Regions from separate parts of the Sinanaerobacter sp. ZZT-01 genome, predicted to be linked through region 3. Evidence: predicted binding sites of a transcription regulator. Region 3 holds the regulator's gene; each other region holds the start of a gene.
What was found. Region 3 encodes LexA, which represses DNA repair genes until DNA is damaged. Its sites were predicted from a motif close to AGAACANNTGTTCT; they were not measured.

Region 1 (6,486 bases), 930 kb from region 3:
GTCAATAGAACAATCATCAATACATTGTATTTATATTATTTTCGTTTAAATTCCAATGTTTATTTTAATAATTATTATTGCATTTCGTTTGCGTATACAGTATTCATAAATTAATTTAAGGATTCTTTTAGCTTTAGCGCCGTTTTTTCTGCACAACAAAAAAAAGTGGCAAAGCCACTTCTTTTAACTTTTATAAAAAATTTTATGTTATTTTAACGCCTCCACGCATGTGCCTAGAACTTCTCCAATCGCCTCATGGATAACAAGAGTCGCCCTGTGGTCCTGTTCAGTCATGGATTTATTAATTAAAACTAGATTCTCCCCATTAAAATATCGAATCAATCCGGCTGCCGGATACACCACTAACGATGTACCCCCTATGATTAAGGTATCGGCTTTTGAAATTGCATCAACTGCCCCATAAATACACGTCTCGTCAAGCGGTTCCTCATAAAGTACGACATCCGGCTTTACAACCCCTCCGCATTTCTCACAAATCGGGACCATTTTTTTACAATGTGCTTCATCCATAATATAAGATAAGGAATAAGAAGCTTTGCACTTCGTACAATGATTCCGCAGCACCGACCCATGCAGTTCATAAACAGTCTTGCTTCCTGCCAACTGATGCAGTCCATCGATATTTTGTGTCACTACCGCTTTTAAACGACCTTGCTCCTCTAATTTTGCCAAGGAATTATGGGCTTTATTCGGTTTTGCTTCTGTATAAATCAAATTGTTTTTATAGTAATCATAAAAAGTATCTGTATGTGTTGAATAGAAAGTATAGCTAAGCATTTCTTCTGGAGCATATCCATATTTTTGCTTGGTATGATATAATCCATTTTCCGAACGAAAGTCCGGAACACCGCTTTCAGTAGAGACGCCCGCCCCTCCAAAAAACACAATATTTTTACTGTTCTCCAAAACTTTTTTCAGCTCTTTGTACATTCCGAACCCCTTTCAAAACTTGCTTGTATTTATGTTCATTGTATCATCTTTTTTTTAGCAGAATCAAGGATACGAATGAAATTCGGTAAGATTTTTCCAATAGCGCACCGGCATACATCGTTTTTGACAGTCTGCATTGGTCCTCTCTGTAATTGCAATGGAATTAAAATACTTTTTCCATAATTTGCGGTACTCCAATTCATCCTCTGACACAGCATAAGTAAGCTCTTTCCTTAAATGCCCTAAATACCAATCACCATTTTGACAGAAAAGTGCCTTTTCCCTTTTTATATCATGCATGATAAACGTTTCTTCGGGGAACCGCTGTGCAAAATGGTCTGCAATTAATTCTAAGATATTATGATCCGGTTCAATCGCTGAATATAAAATATGCCTTCCTGCATCCGAACTTATGTCTTTTTCTTTGTCTTTTTCTTTGTCTTTTTCTTTTTTGCCTTCAATTGCAGAGAAACGTACCAATCCCAATAATCTGTGCTGTTCCGCAGCAACCTTATGCTCCAGTTGCTGAACTTGATAAACCACGGTTTCGGAATGAAGTGCATCCACCTTTTTTCCAATCCGAAAGCCCAATACTAAATAGTTCAAAAGCTTGGTTTCTTTTTGTATATCATTCGAAAGAAATGCTTTATAAACACGTTGTAAGGAAGCATTGGATATTTTATTTTGAATTGCTTTATAAACTTTCTCTGCCTTTTCTGCTTCCGTTTCCACAATAAAAAAAGGTTGGAGCATCGTCCTTTGATAATGATTCTCCGGATAAATTCCTTCTGCTCGTTTTTTATAATAATGTGCATAAATACAACACAGAAATCCTTCGAAGCTTCCGTCATACAAGTAATCCACGTGCCGCCTCCTTTGGCTCATATAATAGATTTCTCCGCTCACTTCCAAATAAGCTCAGCTGCTCTTCTTTTTCTCTTGGCAGCAATCCACTTCTAATTTTCTCTTGTGAGAGCATTCTTTCTCTTATGCATTCGGATGCAATATCCCCTGCACCATAATATTTTCCGTTGCAGGTAATAAAATACCTTGCCCGTTTTACCACTACGCCTATTTTTTTTAAGTCATCAAAGGTTACTGCACCAAGCCTTCTTTGTCTTACGATCCGCATTGCAGATATATTTCCCACTCCGGGAATCCTCAGCAGCTCTTCCATTGATACCTTATTGATTTCAAGTGGAAACAGCTCTAGATGCCGAAGTGCCCAAGTTACCTTAGGGTCTAATTCTAAATCAAAAAATGGACTGTCTTCATCCAGCAGCTCTTCTGCTGAAAAACCATAGAAACGCAGGAGCCAATCTGCCTGATACAATCGATGCTCCCGCAAAAGTGGAGGAGGTGTAAGAAGTGCAGGCAACTTTGAAGAAGAAACAACGGGTATATAGGCCGAAAAATAAACACGTTTCATTTGAAATTTTTTATAAAGGCTCTCTGACATTCTTATGATCTGCCGATCGCTTTCCGGGGTCGCACCAATAATCATCTGCGTTGTTTGACCTGCCGGAGCAAAACGATGTAAACTTCCTTTATCATAAGGAACCATTCCATATTTTGCTTCCTGCTCTCGTACCGCTGTCGGCAAAGCCATACCGTTTAAAAGATAGTCGTTTCCCTGCTTTAGCTTTGAAAAACGATTTCCTGCTCCTTTTAGGCTTTTTTGTTCTTTCATCGTATTTGTAATTTGTCTCATAGGTGTCAATATCCCCGCCGCTTTCTTCTGCGGGGCCAATATTGCTAAACTTTCTTTTGTAGGAAGTTCAATATTTACACTTAAACGATCTGCCTGCATTCCGATTTGCCGTACCAACTCAGCAGATACACCTGGAATAATCTTTGCGTGAATATAACCTGAAAATCCATATTTTTCTCTCAGCAAAGAAAGCGCTTTTAGTATCCGCTCCGCCGTATAATCTGGAGAAACTTCAACCGCAGAGCTTAAAAACAAGCCTTCAATATAATTCCTCTTGTAAAACTCTATTGTTAGCTTCGCAAGCTCCTCTGGCTCAAACGAAGCACGTTGTACATCCGCAGAACGCCTGTTCACACAATATTCACAATCATAGACACAACGATTTGAAAAAAGAATCTTTAATAAGGAAATACACCGCCCATCAGCAGACCACGAATGACAGATTCCGGAGACTGCGGCAGTTCCCATTTTATTGGTTTTCGTGCGGTCTGCCCCGCTGCTGGAACAAGATACGTCATACTTCGCACTATCTGCTAAGATTTTTAATTTTTCTAACATAACATCCAAACCAGGCATCGCTTTTTCCTTCTCTCTTTTTAAATACTCTTTTTCCGTTCAATAAAACGTTTGTTCTATTTATTATATCCAAATCAGAACAAATGTTCAATTCCTTTTTATGTATTTTACTTCTTTTTATCTTCATCTTTTTAGTTGAAATAAGCCATTATTTCTCTTTTTTAAGAGGCGCGTAAATTAATAATAAGTGGCGCATAATAATGATGTAATACATAAAATATTTTATAAGTATAAATAAATATCCTCAATGAATTTGAAGGCAAATAAAATATTATAATGCAAATCTATATTGAGCGATATAGAAAATGGTGAAATTAAATGGAAACAATATTAGCAATTGACGACAGCTCATTTAATATCCAAACTTTAGCCTCTTTTTTGCAAAATGACTATCATATCATTTCAGCACAATCCGGTAAAGAAGGAATTCAATTGGCAATCCAGCAATTACCTTCTCTTATTCTTCTTGATATTGAAATGCCTGAGATGAATGGTTTTAAAGTTTTAGAAGAATTGCAGAAAAATGATAAAGTAAGCCGTATTCCTGTTATTTTCTTGACGGGTTTGGCTAGTATTGAAACAGAAGAAAGGGCTCTGCTTGCGGGTGCCGTTGATTATATTACAAAACCCTATAACCAAAATATCGTCAAAGCGAGAGTACGAACGCATGTAGACTCTTATTTACATCAAAAAACAATTGAAAATGAGCTGTTGCTGGATACGCTCACCGGCCTCCATAATCGACGCAGCTATGAACGCTTTGTTCGGGAAAAATGGAATGATGCACTGGAAAATCAGACGCCTCTTTCTATTGCTATGGCAGACATCGATTATTTTAAGAATGTAAATGACACCTATGGGCATCAAGAAGGAGATCATGTATTAAAACTAGTTTCTTCTGCGATTCAAGAAGCACTTCCTAGCAATAACAACTATGTCGCTCGCTATGGCGGCGAAGAGTTTGTTTTTATCCTTCCAAATGTGTATGCAAAGGAAGCTGAACGAATTGCCGATCAAGTATGTAAAAATGTTTTTAATCAATCCCTCCCAAACCTCGGTTCAAAGGCTAGCAATGTCGTAACAATCAGTATTGGAGGGGTTACCATTATCCCAAATGAGTGTGATTTTCTTCTTGATTTCATGAATCATATTGACCATATGCTTTATAAGGCAAAATCCTATGGGCGAAATCAAGTTGTTTGGAAAAAATAATCTAAATATAGTAAATTAAAATTAAATGTAAAAAGAGAGTGTGGATTCAGCGTTTCACACTCTCTTTTAACTTTTATAATTCTGTTATTATTTAAATTTTATACCTGCCGCTTCCTTCTCTCCTTGCTGCCTTAAACTCATTTTAGAATCCTCTGCATCCGACTTCTTTTTTTTCGACCAGTTCCTATCATTACTTTAAGTCATATTTCTTCTTAACTCGTTCCAATTTTTCCCCGATAGGCTTTATCAAAACTACCAAGAAGACCACATTTGATATTGCATAGATTACCATAAACGGTAAGGATGATACAATCGCAACCTGATATCGCAATAGATTAAAATGCCCATCTATCGCAAGTACCGTCCATATATCCATCATTAAAGAAAATGCCGCACCGGCAATGATTCCATAAACAGCAAGTTGACTCTTTTTATTTAGCCATCCATGCTTTGCAAGGATTCCACCCACAAATCCTAAAATACCCCATACAAACATTTGAAAGGGAGTCCAAGGTCCTTGTCCAAAGAGAATATTAGAAACGACTGCCGTCAATGCTCCTGTCAAAAAACCTGCCTGTGGTCCAAAATAGATTGCCGTAATTATGGTAATTGCCGTCACAGGTTTGAAACCGGGAATTGGTGCAAAAATAAAACGCCCAACAACAGAAATCGCCGTCATAACGGCGATCAATATCATTTCTGTCGGTTTTGGATTCCTCTTTTCAAATGAGAGAAAAAAGGGAATACAGGATAAAAATACTATTATAATGGAGATTAAATTATATTTTCTATCATTAAAAAGTTTCACACCGATTGCAATTACAAGCGGAATTGCGATCAAAATAATGAAGTAACTTATAAATTTTCTTAATTTTTCTTCTCTATGCTCCAACTTGATCCCCCCTTTCCTTCAATCCATTTTCCAGGCAAAGAGCAACCACATCTTCACAAGTCACCGCATTTTCAAACATATGCCTGGAAATACGACTTGCTGCGGTTGTATAAAAGGTATTGGTAGAAAAAAAGGCATTTGGCTCATCGACAGAAACAACCTCCCCATCAAAAAACATCGCACATCGGTCTGCACACAGAGCCGCAAATTCCACATCATGCGTCACAATAATTACTGTAATTCCCTCTTGTTTTAAATCACCTAAAATCGTTCGTAAAATTTGCTTTGAATACGCATCGATTCCTTTTGTCGGCTCGTCAAGCAAAAGAATTTTGGGCTTCAATAAAAGCATTTTTGCTAATGCCGCTTTCTGCTGTTCTCCACCGCTTAAATCGTAGGGGTGCTTTTTCATTAAATGAGAAATTCCAAGCTTTTCTGTAATATCCGCTATCAGGGATTCTCCCTCTTCTTTTTTGTAATTCATAGCTTTACATACTTCTCTTAAATCTTCTTCTACTGCCGATTTCACAAAAGCAGACTGTGGATTCTGCGGGAGCAATGCGATGTTATGGCGATATAACTCAATACCCTTATATTGTTTTATATTCTTCCCCTGAATCTCTACCTTACCGCGATAGGCTCGCGCTTGTCCCGAAATAACTTTTAGCGTCGTCGTCTTTCCGGTTCCATTTCCGCCTAAAATGCAAAAGGTTTCTCCGGAATACACCTCCAAATCGACACCTCGCAACACATCCGGCAATTCTCTTTCATAGCGAAACCATGCCTCTTTCAACCTTACGATTGGCGCTTCTGTTCTTTTTTTGCTTACTCCTTCACGCACAAGATAAGTCTTTCTGTTTTTAAAATTCCTAGAAAGAAAATCCCTTCCGTCTCTGACTGTCAATGGACAAGCATCTTCAACATTCAGCTGATTATAAATGCGTACGGCACTCGGAAGACCCATCAGCATCTGGTGTTCGCCGCTGACGTACTTTAACTTTTTCCCTACATTTTCAGGTGTATCACAAGCAAGAACACGGCCCTGTTCCATGACAACAACCTTGTCGGCAATAGGAAAGACCTCTTCCAGACGATGCTCGACTAAAAGAATGGTCAAGCCAAGCTCTTTATTTAACTTTTGCAA
Region 2 (6,486 bases), 490 kb from region 3:
GGAAATCACATCACCAGGCTGCACTCTGTACTGCTTACCACCTGTTTCAATTACTGCATACATTTTCTATACCTCCTCTATCCAGTCTCGCCATCCTAGGTAAAACTTACGCTTTTTCAACAACCTATTCTGAGCGGCTTACAGTCAATTATATTATCATATAAGACATGCAGTGTCAATTGTTTTTCTTTAAAAAGCAACGTTTTTCAAATGAAATAAAATTATTTTTCGATTACAACTCCGTCCTCATCAACAACCAAATTTTCTGAATCCGCCTCCGGTTTTAAAGTTTCCTTGAGGCGACGTTCCAATTCGTCCATAATTTCAGCATGCTCGACTAAATAATTTTTTACATTTTCCCTTCCTTGACCAATCCGATTGCCGTCAAAGCTATACCAAGCTCCTGCTTTTTCTACAATCTTTGCTTCTACTGCACAATCCAGCAGATCACCCTGTCTTGAAATACCTTGGCCATACATAATATCAAATTCGGCCAGTTTAAAAGGAGGAGCCACTTTATTTTTTACTATCTTTACACGGGTACGATTTCCTAATATCTGATCTCCCGATTTTATGCTTTCAATCCGCCTTACATCCAAACGCATCGAAGAATAAAACTTTAAGGCACGTCCACCGGTTGTAACCTCAGGATTTCCAAACATAATGCCTACTTTCTCACGAAGCTGGTTGATAAAAATAACAGCAGCATTGGATTTATTAATCGCCCCTGTAAGTTTACGGAGAGCTTGTGACATTAATCGTGCTTGAAGTCCAACATGGCTATCACCCATATCCCCTTGAATTTCTGCTTTTGGGACAAGGGCTGCAACGGAGTCTACAACCACCACATCAATTGCATTGCTACGAACAAGCATTTCACAGATTTCGAGAGCCTGTTCTCCGGTATCAGGCTGCGATACTAATAAGTCATCAATATCAACGCCTAAATTACCTGCATATTCCGGATCTAAAGCATGCTCTGCATCAATAAATGCAGCCTTTCCACCTGCTTTTTGTGCTTCTGCAATGATATGTAAAGTCAATGTTGTTTTTCCTGAAGATTCCGGTCCATATATCTCGGTAACTCTTCCCTTCGGGATGCCTCCGATCCCCGTAGCAATGTCTAAGCTAACCGCTCCTGTAGAAATTGCGCCGACATTCAGCTTCATGGAATCGTCTCCAAGCTTCATAATCGCACCTTTTCCAAATTGTTTTTGTATCTGCAGCATTGCTGCTTCTAATGCTTTTTCCTTATCGTCCTTATTAACCGCCACAATCATATCCTCCATTCCACTTCCGAATGCACGTTTATTTTTATCTATTTCTTGATTCGTATTCCTTCAGTTGTATTTTATAGCAACTTAGTAATTGCAAATAGGCTACAAGAACATTTGTTCTTACTTAACAATATAAATTATTCTTAAAAAAAGGTCAAGCTATTTTTGAAATTCTAATAGTCCTATTTATATATTCCAAAATATACCATATTATATTTATCTTGTCAATTTTTTATATGATACCTATAAGATTGTCTTATAAATAAGAAACAACATATGCAAGAGTGCATAGTTACGATTCCAAATTCGATCTGAATTTCCCGTACGAAGTTCTTTACAAATCGTTTTTTCACCATATCTAACACAGAGGTAAATCAATCCGACCGGTTTATCTTCTGTTGCACCAGTTGGGCCTGCAATACCTGTAACAGCTATACAAAGCTCTGATCCTGAAATCTTTTGTAGTCCCTCTGCCATTTCAATAGCTGTCTGTTCGCTCACAGCACCAAACCGCTCTAATGTAACTTCTTTTACTCCCAATTCTTCTATTTTTGCACGATTGCTGTAAGTAACAATACCCCGGTCAAACACCTCGGAAATTCCAGCCATATTAGTAATTGTCTCAGCGAACAATCCTCCGGTACAAGATTCTGCGCAGGAAAGTGTAATGTTTTTTTTCAACAGCAACTTCCCGACCACCTCATATAGTTCCTCACCGTTCTCACTGTAAATGTAATCTCCAACTATTTCTTTTACTCTTTCTACCATCTCTTTTACTGCTGCTTCTGCTTCCTCTTCAGTTTCTCTTTTTGAAGCAATCCGAAGTTTTACTTCGCCTTGTTTTGCATAGGTTGCTAAGGTCGGGTCTGTTTGCCTGTCAATCAATTCAAGCAATGCAGTTTCAAGTGAAGATTCACCAATCCCGAATAATCGTAACATTTGGTATGAAAGAAATCCATTCCGATCCTTATTTAAATATGGTTTTACTTGATTCAGAAACATTGGCTGCATTTCCTTAGGCGGCCCTGGCATACAAATAACGATTTTTTTTCCTTCTGTCAATGCAAACCCAGGTGCCGTTCCAAAATGATTTTCAAAGATAACGGCTCTTGATGGAAAATAAGCCTGCTTGCGATTATTTTCTGTCATATTCCAATTACGTCTTTTAAATTGCGCCTCTAAAGCTTTTAAAATTGCTTTGTCTAAGCAGAGTTCATCATGAAGTACCTCTGCTACAATTTCTTTCGTCATGTCGTCTTGCGTTGGTCCTAAACCTCCGGTAGTCAAAATCAGATCACAATTTTTTAAGGCATCCTTTATCGTCTCACTCAAACGTTTCGGATTGTCTCCTACTGTATAGTGATACAGAATATCAATTCCCAAATCATTCAGCTGCTGAGATAAATATTTCGTGTTTGTATTTAAAATTTCCCCAAACAAAAGCTCTGTACCCACACTTAAAATAGCTGCTTTCATATTATCTTATCACTCCGTTTCTTTGCCTCTATCTCTTTTCTTATAAATTTGTATGAACAAAAAGTGGCTGCTTGCCCTTCTTTATCGGCGAGAAATCGTCCCTCTGCACCCTTCTTTTTTTATAAGATAGGAACATATTTCTCATGTTATAAAAAAGGATTGCTAAAAAGAGATTTCTTCAGCAATTCCTAATGTTTTATGCAGTAAAAATATTTTTATTTTTTACAATGTATTCGATGCCGGAATAAATTGTCATGAAAACTGCGGCCCATAGTACAATGCTATCTACTCTTACGGTTGTAAATAATCGGAACGGGTAGTTTTGCAGTAAAAGAAAAACAATAGCCAGCATTTGTAAAATCGTTTTTAACTTTCCCGAATTAGCAGCTGCAATAACGATTCCATCTCCTGCTGCTACCGCACGCAAACTTGTGATTGCAAATTCTCTTGCCAAAATCACAATCAGCATCCAGCTTGCAACCTGCCCCAACTCTACTAAACATGAAAGTGCAGAGACAACAAGAAGCTTGTCCGCTAATGGGTCCATAATCTTTCCAAAGTTTGTAACTAAATTATATTTCCTCGCAATATGCCCATCCAAAGCATCTGTCAAAGAAGCTATAATAAATATTCCGCAAGCAATAAAAGAATAACCCATCATTAATGTTACAATAAACACAGGGATTAATATTACTCTTAACATCGTTAACTTATTAGGTAAATTCATTTTTCTTCCTCCACTTCTCCAATCAGATCATAATCAAAAGCATCTGTAATTTTTACATTTACAAAAGTGCCTATATCACACGCCCTCGTCGAAGTGAAAATGACTTCATTATCAATTTCCGGTGCATCGTAAATACTTCTTCCCGTATAACTTCCGTCATCTTCCCTGCGTTCTACCAAAACTTCTAATGTTTCTCCGATATGCTTTTGATTGCATTCCAAAGAGATTTCTCTCTGAATAGACATAATCCAGTCTTTTCTCTTTAATTTTACATCTTCACGAACCTGACCCTTCAAAAGAGCCGCAGCGGTTCCTTCTTCCTTTGAATATGAAAAAACACCCAAGCGTTCAAACCGCATTTCTTCTACAAATGCAACCAGTTCTTCAAACTCTTCTTGTCTTTCACCCGGGAACCCAGTAATCATCGTCGTCCGAATATGGATATCCGGCATTGCCTCTCGAAGGCGTTTGATTGTGTTGGTAATCGAATCCCTAGTAGAATGACGATTCATGCTCTTTAATATGACATCGCTTCCGTGTTGAATCGGAATATCGATATAATGGCATATCTTTTTTTGTTCAGCCATAATAGAAATCAATTCGTCTGTAATCCGGTCTTCATAACAATACATGAGGCGAATCCAATGCAGAGGTTCAATTTCACAAAGAGACCGGAGCAGCTCAGCCAAACAGTATTCTCCATATAAATCTTTTCCGTATGCAGTCACATCTTGTGCGATCAAAATAAGCTCCTTGCATCCGTTTTCGGCAAGTTCCTTTGCTTCAGCTAAAATGTCCTCTTTCTTTCTGCTCCGATATTTCCCACGTATAGAAGGAATAATGCAATACGTGCATATATTATCACACCCTTCCGCAATTTTTAAATAAGCACTGTATGACGGTTTTGACTGTTTGCGCTTTCCAAGCTCCATATAAACCTTTTCGTACGTATTTATATATTTATCTCTTCTCCCATTTTTATGCTCTTCTAAAATGCGAGGCAGATTTTTATAATCATTGACTCCTAAAAAAATATCTACTTCCGGCATCTGTTCATACAGCTCTTCACCATATCTTTGGCTCAAGCATCCGGACATAATTAAAATTCCGCCATTCTTTTTATATTCGGCCATGTCAAAAATCCGATTAATGGATTCTTCTTTTGCATCGTTTATAAAGCCGCACGTATTAACCATGATAACTTCTGCCTGCGTCGGCGAAGCCACGATCTCATGGCCTGCGCGCTCCAAAATTCCTGCTGCACTTTCCGAATCGGCTGTATTTTTTTCACATCCGAGTGTTTCTATAAAAATTCTCAATCCGTTGTCCCATTCCCTTCTTCACTCTTTTCATTTAATCCCAATAATTCATCCAAAGTCATTAATACCTTACGAGGACGGCTGCCGTCAGCAGGGCCGATAATTCCTCTAGCTTCCATTGAATCAACTAATCTGGCAGCACGGTTATATCCGATTCGGAATCGTCGCTGCAGCATAGATACGGAAGCTTGTTCTGCACGAACAACTGTTTCTATTGCATCAGGCAGTAATTCATCTTCATCCTCTTCACGTGACTCAGATTTCACCCGTTCAATGCTATGCAGCACATCTGCAGCATATTGAGGCTCTTCTTCGCCTTGTTTTAAAAATTCAATAACATTATGTACCTCACTATCTGAAATAAAACATCCCTGCACTCGAACTGGTTTTGACATACCAATTGGACTAAATAGCATGTCTCCTTTTCCAACCAATTTTTCGGCTCCTCCCATGTCTAAAATCGTCCGCGAGTCAAATTGCGAAGATACTGCAAATGCAATACGGGACGGGATATTCGCCTTGATAACTCCAGTGATGATATCTACTGATGGACGCTGTGTTGCGACAATCAGATGCATACCAGCAGCTCTTGCCATTTGTGCTAAACGGCATATTGCTTCTTCTACCTGAGATGGTGCTGCCATCATCAAGTCAGCCAACTCATCAATAATAATTACAATTTGCGGTAAAATGCGATCTTCTTCTTCTTTCGCCTTTACACTTTTATTGAAGGATTCCAAATCACGAACCCCTTCTTCTGCAAATTTTTTATAACGGTCGGTCATCTCAGCCACTGCCCAATTTAACGCAGCAGCCGCTTTGCTAGGTTCCGTAACCACCGGAATTAAAAGATGAGGGATCCCGTTATAATTACTTAATTCCACAACCTTTGGATCAATCAGCACAAATTTAACTTCATCCGGTTTAGCCTTATATAAAATACTTACAATTAAACTATTAATGCAAACACTCTTTCCAGATCCGGTCGACCCCGCAATCAACATATGAGGCATGCCTTTTAGGTCCGCTACAATTGACTTTCCTGCAATGTCCTTTCCTACTGTAAAGGTTATTTTGGATTTTGCTTTTTTAAATTCACCAGACTCAATAATTTCCCGAATAGAAACCATATTTACCCGATCATTTTCCACTTCAATGCCTACAGCCGCTTTACCCGGAATTGGCGCTTCCATACGAATGCTCTTTGCTTCTAAGTTCAACGCAATATCATCTGCTAATCGCACGATACTGCTCACCTTTACACCAGTATTCGGCTGGATTTCATAACGTGTTACCGCTGGACCTTTCGTCACTTGCAAAACCTTTGCATTCACTCCGAAATTATGTAGGGTTTCTTCCAGCTTCACAGCTTTTGCCTGCAATGCTACTTTTTCACCCACGTTTTTGTCTGCTGAAACCTTATTCAATAAATCAATTGGCGGCTGCTTATAAGCAATCGGCTTTGTGGATGGTACGGACGAAGGAATGGATATAGGAGATTCTTGTTCTTCTTTTTCTTTAAACGGAGGAACATAGTTTCCTTTTGATGGTCCTTCCATAATTTCACTTTTCACTTTTGACGGTGTCATATCGCTTGCGTCTGAAGTGACATCCTCCACTTCTTCCAAGCCCTTCCCCGCTTCTTGAAGCCTAGGTTCCTCAATACCACTCTCAAAGGCAGAAGACT
Region 3 (6,486 bases):
GAGGCCTCTGTGCCATTTTGTTTTTGGTTGGGCTCGATATCGGACGACAGGAGAACGTCTGGAAGGAAATTCGAGAGGTAGGGTTTTGGATATTTCTTTTTCCGCTTGCGATTATTGTAGGGACGTTAGCCTTTGGCGCATTATCTGGTTTATTTTTGCCAATGACCATACAGGAAGCAGTCGGCGTTGCAGCAGGACTGGGATGGTATTCGTTAGCTCCTATGATGCTTGCAGAATACTCTGCAACGTTGAGCGCAACTGCTTTTTTAGCAAATGTGTTTCGTGAAATCGGAGGAATTATTTTTGTGGCATTCGTCGCAGATAAAGTGGGTTTCATTGAAAGCATTGCGGTTCCGGGCTCTTCTTCCATGGATACCTGTCTACCTGTGATTGTCAGCGCGACGAATGATCGGGTTGCAATTTACTCTATTGTAAGTGGTGTTGTGATATCCATTTCTATTCCATTTTTAATACAAATCGTAATGGGATTTTAAATAAAAATTCTAAGATATTGCCAATAGCTTAGAAATGATATTTTCTATACCATAAAAGAACGGGACAGCATCAGCTGTCCCGTTTTGCTTTCAATATGTGTATTGATTATGTAAAGAATATTCATATTCCTTTTTATCTGCATACATCTATGCATTATCGTAAATAGCGAAAAACACCCTTAACTAATCCAAGTATCTTAACGTCTTTTACTAAGATTGGACTCATTGTTTGATTTTCCGGCTGTAAACGGATGTGGTCGTTTTCTCTGTAAAAGGTTTTTACTGTTGCTTCACTTTCAAATCCATCTACCATCGCCACTATGATATCACCATTGCTGGCTATGTTCTGTTGTTTTACGAGAATATAGTCTCCGTCGAAGATACCGGCTTCAATCATGCTCTCTCCACGAACAGTAAGCATAAAATTATTTCCGGAAGATAAAAAACGGTTTGGAATTGGAAATGTATCTTCAATATTTTCATCTGCTAAAATCGGAGTACCGGCAGCAATTCGTCCGATTACCGGAATTTCTGAGACATCCATACGTTCCACAGGCTGTTCTAGATTCAAAAGAGGGGATTTTTTTTGCACAGGTATAGGGGCAGAAGCATAATCCACAGCTTGATTTTGATAAAGTATTTCAATGGCACGTGGCTTTGATGGATCTTTGCGGATATATCCTTTTTTTTCTAAATTAGCAAGGTCTTTATGTGCAGTGGAGGTGGATTTAATTCCTAGAAACTGGCACATTTCACGAACTGTAGGCGGATATCCCTTTGTCTTAATTTCATTTTGCATGTAGGATAATATCTGCTTTTCCCGTTCTTTTAGCTGTTCCATTTTGTCCTCCTTTGAATATCTTTTTAAAATTTATAAAAATAGGATAGCATAATATGGACAAAAAGTAAACATGTGTTCGAACTTTATCTGAAATTTGATGATGATTCAAAGAAATTATGTTATACTAATATATTATTAAGAAGTTGAAATTTAAAATAAAATACTATAAAATAGTTGACATAAAAGAATATAAATGGTATCGTTATTGATGCAGGTAATAAAGCAGAAGTATTCCGCTTCTCACCTTACGGTATGTGCTGTTAAGGTTAATATGACAAAATCATTTTTATATAATAGGTGATTTGTATATTTTAGCGGGTACTTAGTTATCCGCTTTTTGATTTAAGTAGGAGGTGCGAGGCAATTAGCAAGGAAAATCAAATCAACGAAGAAATTCGTGAAAAGGAAGTAAGACTAATCGATACGGATGGAACCCAATTGGGAGTTGTGAGTATACAAGAGGCGATGGATAGGGCCAACGATGCTAAGTTGGACTTAGTTAATATTGCACCAAATGCAAAGCCGCCGGTTTGTAAGATTTTGGATTATGGTAAATACAGATACGAAATTCAAAAGAAAGAAAAAGAAGCAAGGAAAAAACAGAAAGTAATTCAGGTAAAGGAAATTCGTTTGAGTACTTTTATTGAGGAGCATGATCTTGCAGTGAAAGCAAATAATGCTGCGAAGTTTTTGAAAGACGGAGACAAAGTAAAGGTAAGCTTGCGTTTTAAAGGAAGAGAAAAGGGTTATTCCAACGTTGGGCAGAACGTAATGGAAAAGTTTTATGAGATTGTTTCTGAAATTAGTGTTCAAGAGAAAAAACCACAATTTGAAGGCAGAAGCTTGTATATGATTTTAGCACCGAAAGCTGATAATAGATAAATAGGAGGAATTTTGAAATGGCAAAGATGAAATCCCATAGAGGAGCAATGAAACGATTCAAGGTAACCGGCAGCGGTAAAGTGACGAGACATAAGGCATACAAGAGCCATATTCTTACAAAGAAGAGCACGAAGAGAAAAAGAGGCTTAAGAAAGTCTACTGTACTTGGAAGTGCAGATCACAAGAGAATTAAGTCTGTATTGAATGTGTAATATTAGGAGGTAAGAAACGATGGCAAGAGTAAAAAGAGGAATGAATTCCAAGAAGAGACATAAGAAAATATTAAAGTTAGCAAAAGGTTTTTACGGAGCAAAGAGCAAGATCTTTAGAGCTGCAAATCCAGCAGTTATGAGATCCCTTCGTTCTGCTTATGTAGGAAGAAAGAATAAGAAAAGAGAATATAGAAGACTATGGATTGCAAGAATCAATGCTGCTGCAAGAATGAACGATATTTCTTACAGCAAGTTGATGAACGGTTTAAAGGTTTCCGGTCTTGAAATCAATCGTAAGATGCTTTCTGAAATGGCAATTTATGATCCAAGTGGTTTCGCGCAATTAGTTGAAACTGCAAAAAAAGCAGTAAAATAAGCATAAAGAAAGAAAGGTTCGACAATACCTTTTGACAAAAATACCCCCCTGAACGAGCTATAATCGTAAAAGAGATAAGCCGGGAAGGGGGGTTTTTATATGGTCATTTACGGGGAGTATCTCTTTCTTGAAAATTTCATTACTGGATTTCTTATTCTAAAGCTGACTGGTAAAATCTGCGGCTTGCAGGCCTTAACAAGGCGTTTACTCTTCGGAAGCAGTCTTTGTGGCATTTATTCTTTTGTCCTCTTTATAAATGGAATGCCTATCCCTTTCTCGATTGCATTAAAAATATTTTTTTCTATTTTGCTGATACGTTGTGTATTTGGAAAAAAAGAAAGTGTGCAGTTTCGAAAAGCGGTTTTAGTTTTTTATTTGGTCAGCTTTGCAATGGGTGGAATTACAATTGGAATGATGTATTTTATCGGTGTATCCGGTGTTACAAATAACAGCAGCCTTTACATAGAGCAAGTGAGCTATTTTAATATTTTACTGGGATGTACAGTTGCATATTTAATCATCCATATATTCGCAGATTTTATAAAAGGAAGACATCTTGATCAGTCAGGAGTTATCGCGCAAGTTGAGATTACCCTAAATGGAAAAAAAGTTCTTGTACGCGGAATGGTGGACACTGGTAATTTTTTAGCAGATCCATGTACGGGAAAGCCGGTGTTTTTAATTGAACTTGATGCATTTTTACCACTGGTTTCGGAAGAAATTGCAGATATGTTTCGTGCTGAGAAGGATTCTGTAGCTGTTTATAATCAATTAAAAGGTAAAGAATTTGTGCAGAGGTTACGATTAATTCCTTATGAATGCGTCGGCAATGGAAATGGATTGCTTTTGGGGGTAAAACCGGATAAAATTACGATTTTTAGAGAAGGCCTGAATCCAGAATCGGAAGATGTAATTTTAGGAATTTATTATGGAACGTTTGGAAGAAGCTGGAGTGAGGAACGCTATTCGGTGCTAATGCATCCGATGGCAATAGAAAGGGGTATCGCTTGTCATGTTTAGTAAAATGGTAAAGTGCATAAATTGGACTTTAAATCAGATGATATGGTTTTTCTTTCACCGAAAGAGGAGAAAAATCTTTTATATTGGGGGAACTGACGTATTACCGCCACCGCTGACTGCAGAAGAAGAAGCGGAGTTGATGGAACAGATGGAAAGCAACACAGAAGCTGTACGTACTATTTTAATAGAACGTAACCTAAGACTTGTTGTATATATTGCAAAGAAATTCGAGAATGCAGGGATCAACATTGAAGATTTAATTTCAATTGGAACGATTGGGTTAATTAAGGCAGTAAATACATTTAAGAAAGATAAGAATATCAAATTGGCTACCTATGCCTCAAGATGCATAGAGAATGAAATTCTGATGCATTTAAGACGCACCAGTAAGAATCGCACAGAAGTTTCTTTTGATGAACCGCTGAATGTAGACTGGGATGGAAATGAACTGCTGCTTTCTGATATTTTAGGAACGGAAACAGATATCGTATATAACCATATTGAAGAAGAAGTCAATCGCAATCTATTGATTTATGCACTGAAACAATTGACTCCTCGGGAACGAAAAATAATGGAAATGCGTTTTGGTTTGATTAATGGAAGAGAAATGACTCAAAAGGAGGTAGCGGATTTTATGGGGATCTCTCAGTCTTATATTTCTAGACTAGAGAAAAAAATAATTTCTCGCCTGCAAAAGGAAATTAAGAAGCTAGGATAGAATAAAATTGCCAGTCATTGTACATAAATAATAAGGACGGTGCATTAATGCTTTGGGGGACAAAAAAAGAATGCGGAGGACCTTTTTTCATGGCAGGCAAAGTAGAAATTTGCGGTGTGAATACATCAAAGCTTCCGGTCTATAAGGATGCGGAAATGAAGAGGATGATCGAGAAAATAAAAGGGGGGGATAAACAGACAAGAGACGAATTTATTAGAGGAAATCTGCGATTGGTATTAAGTGTGATTCAGAGATTTAATAACCGGGGTGAAAATTCAGATGATCTTTTTCAGGTCGGATGTATTGGATTGATTAAGGCCTTGGATAATTTTGATACGGCACATGAGGTTAAATTTTCGACTTATGCAGTGCCGATGATTATTGGAGAAATTCGGCGCTATTTAAGAGATAATAACGCCATTCGAGTCAGCCGTTCTTTGCGGGATACCGCATACAAAGCGCTGCAGGCAAAGGAACATCTGATGCGTCAAAACCAAAGAGAAGCTACGGTTATGGAAATTGCGGCGGAATTAGATATACCCAGAGAAGACGTGGTTTTAGCACTTGACTCGATACAGGAACCAATTTCACTGTTTGAACCGGTTTTTCATGATGACGGTGATGCCATTTATGTAATGGACCAGGTTCGAGATACTAAAAATACGGATGCACATTGGGTAGAAAATCTTTCTTTATCCGAAGCGATGAAAAAGCTGACACTTAGGGAACGCCATATATTAACCATGCGTTTTTTTGATGGCAAAACACAAATGGAAGTTGCGGATGAGATCGGAATCAGCCAGGCTCAGGTTTCCAGATTAGAAAAAGGAGCATTGGAAAAAATGCGAAGACAATTATAAAGAATAAGAAAGTTCATGATTTGATAGCGCTCTTTTTGAAAGGGCGTTATTTTTATATAGGAAAATGATCTGTTTGATATAAAATAACAATATAATTTTCTATCAAATGGCAGCAAAAATATTTTCAATTTTGATAGGAATCTGATAGAATAAGCCGATTACTTTTGGTATGATAAAAAGAAACAAATACAGGAAACAATGGAGCAGCTTATGTTAACATTTCTACAAAGAAACACGTATTTTCGGCAAGAAAAGGGGTTTTATCGCAAGGTATTATATATTGCAATTCCGATTGTTTTGCAAAATATGATCAGCATCGGTTTGAATATCATTGATACTCTGATGGTAGGGCGGGTTGGTGTCCTGGAACTGGCAGCCGTTGGTGCAGGTAATCAAATATATTTTATTTTTACAACTATATGTTATGGGATTTTCAGCGGAGCTGCGGTTTACACTGCACAGTATTGGGGGATAAAAGATATTAAAAACATTCGAAAAGTGCTGGGAATTGATTATGTAGTAGCAATTTTTATGGCGCTTGTTGTTTCTTTTTGTGTATGGATATTTGCACCGGATATATTATGGCTCTTTGCGAGAAATACTTCTGTTATTGAGTTGGGAAGTAAGTACCTTAGGGTGGCATGTTTTTCTTATCTGTTTACTGCGGTATCCTTTGCCATTAATTATAATTGTAGGTCTATTCAGCAGCTAAAGGTTCCTACTATTATTAATGCTACTGCACTTCTTATAAATACGATATTAAATTACGGGCTTATTTATGGCAATTTAGGTTTACCCGAGATGGGGGTAAGAGGAGCGGCAATTGCAACAGTTATTGCGAGAATTTTAGAAACGATTGTTTTGCTTACCTATATTTATCATCATCCGGAACACCCTTTAGCAGGGCAAATGAGCGAGCTGTTCTCGTTTAGCCGTACAATGTTTAAAAAAGTGATGAAAACGGCGGTACCGGTTGTACTCTCGGAAAGCGGGTGGAGCATAGCGACGGCAATTACTTTTATTGCTTATGGGATTTTGGGTGCATCCGCTCTTGCAGTGGTTCAAGTAGCATCGGTTGTCAAT

Region 1: a site for LexA is predicted at 3,283-3,296, ahead of U5921_RS06835 (putative DNA modification/repair radical SAM protein). Genes of this name have one in related genera too.
Region 2: a site for LexA is predicted at 1,385-1,398, ahead of recA (recombinase RecA). Genes of this name have one in related genera too.

Annotation. Positions count from the first base shown of each region.
Region 1 is NZ_CP141728.1:1,402,559-1,409,044, reverse strand. It holds gene U5921_RS06845 (NAD-dependent protein deacylase) at 208-951, opposite strand; gene U5921_RS06840 (TIGR03915 family putative DNA repair protein) at 1,015-1,815, opposite strand; gene U5921_RS06835 (putative DNA modification/repair radical SAM protein) at 1,799-3,238, opposite strand; gene U5921_RS06830 (diguanylate cyclase) at 3,557-4,450, shown strand; gene U5921_RS06825 (ECF transporter S component) at 4,641-5,342, opposite strand; gene U5921_RS06820 (ABC transporter ATP-binding protein) at 5,332-6,486, opposite strand, start outside.
Region 2 is NZ_CP141728.1:2,821,316-2,827,801, reverse strand. It holds gene rplU (50S ribosomal protein L21) at 1-63, opposite strand, end outside; gene recA (recombinase RecA) at 222-1,229, opposite strand; gene U5921_RS13705 (competence/damage-inducible protein A) at 1,521-2,753, opposite strand; gene pgsA (CDP-diacylglycerol--glycerol-3-phosphate 3-phosphatidyltransferase) at 2,950-3,480, opposite strand; gene rimO (30S ribosomal protein S12 methylthiotransferase RimO) at 3,477-4,799, opposite strand; gene U5921_RS13690 (FtsK/SpoIIIE family DNA translocase) at 4,796-6,486, opposite strand, start outside.
Region 3 is NZ_CP141728.1:2,335,404-2,341,889, forward strand. It holds gene U5921_RS11135 (lysine exporter LysO family protein) at 1-494, shown strand, start outside; gene lexA (transcriptional repressor LexA) at 649-1,335, opposite strand; ribosomal protein L20 leader region at 1,550-1,683, shown strand; gene infC (translation initiation factor IF-3) at 1,699-2,217, shown strand; gene rpmI (50S ribosomal protein L35) at 2,235-2,429, shown strand; gene rplT (50S ribosomal protein L20) at 2,449-2,805, shown strand; gene U5921_RS11160 (sigma-E processing peptidase SpoIIGA) at 2,905-3,825, shown strand; gene sigE (RNA polymerase sporulation sigma factor SigE) at 3,863-4,543, shown strand; gene sigG (RNA polymerase sporulation sigma factor SigG) at 4,633-5,403, shown strand; gene U5921_RS11175 (MATE family efflux transporter) at 5,614-6,486, shown strand, end outside.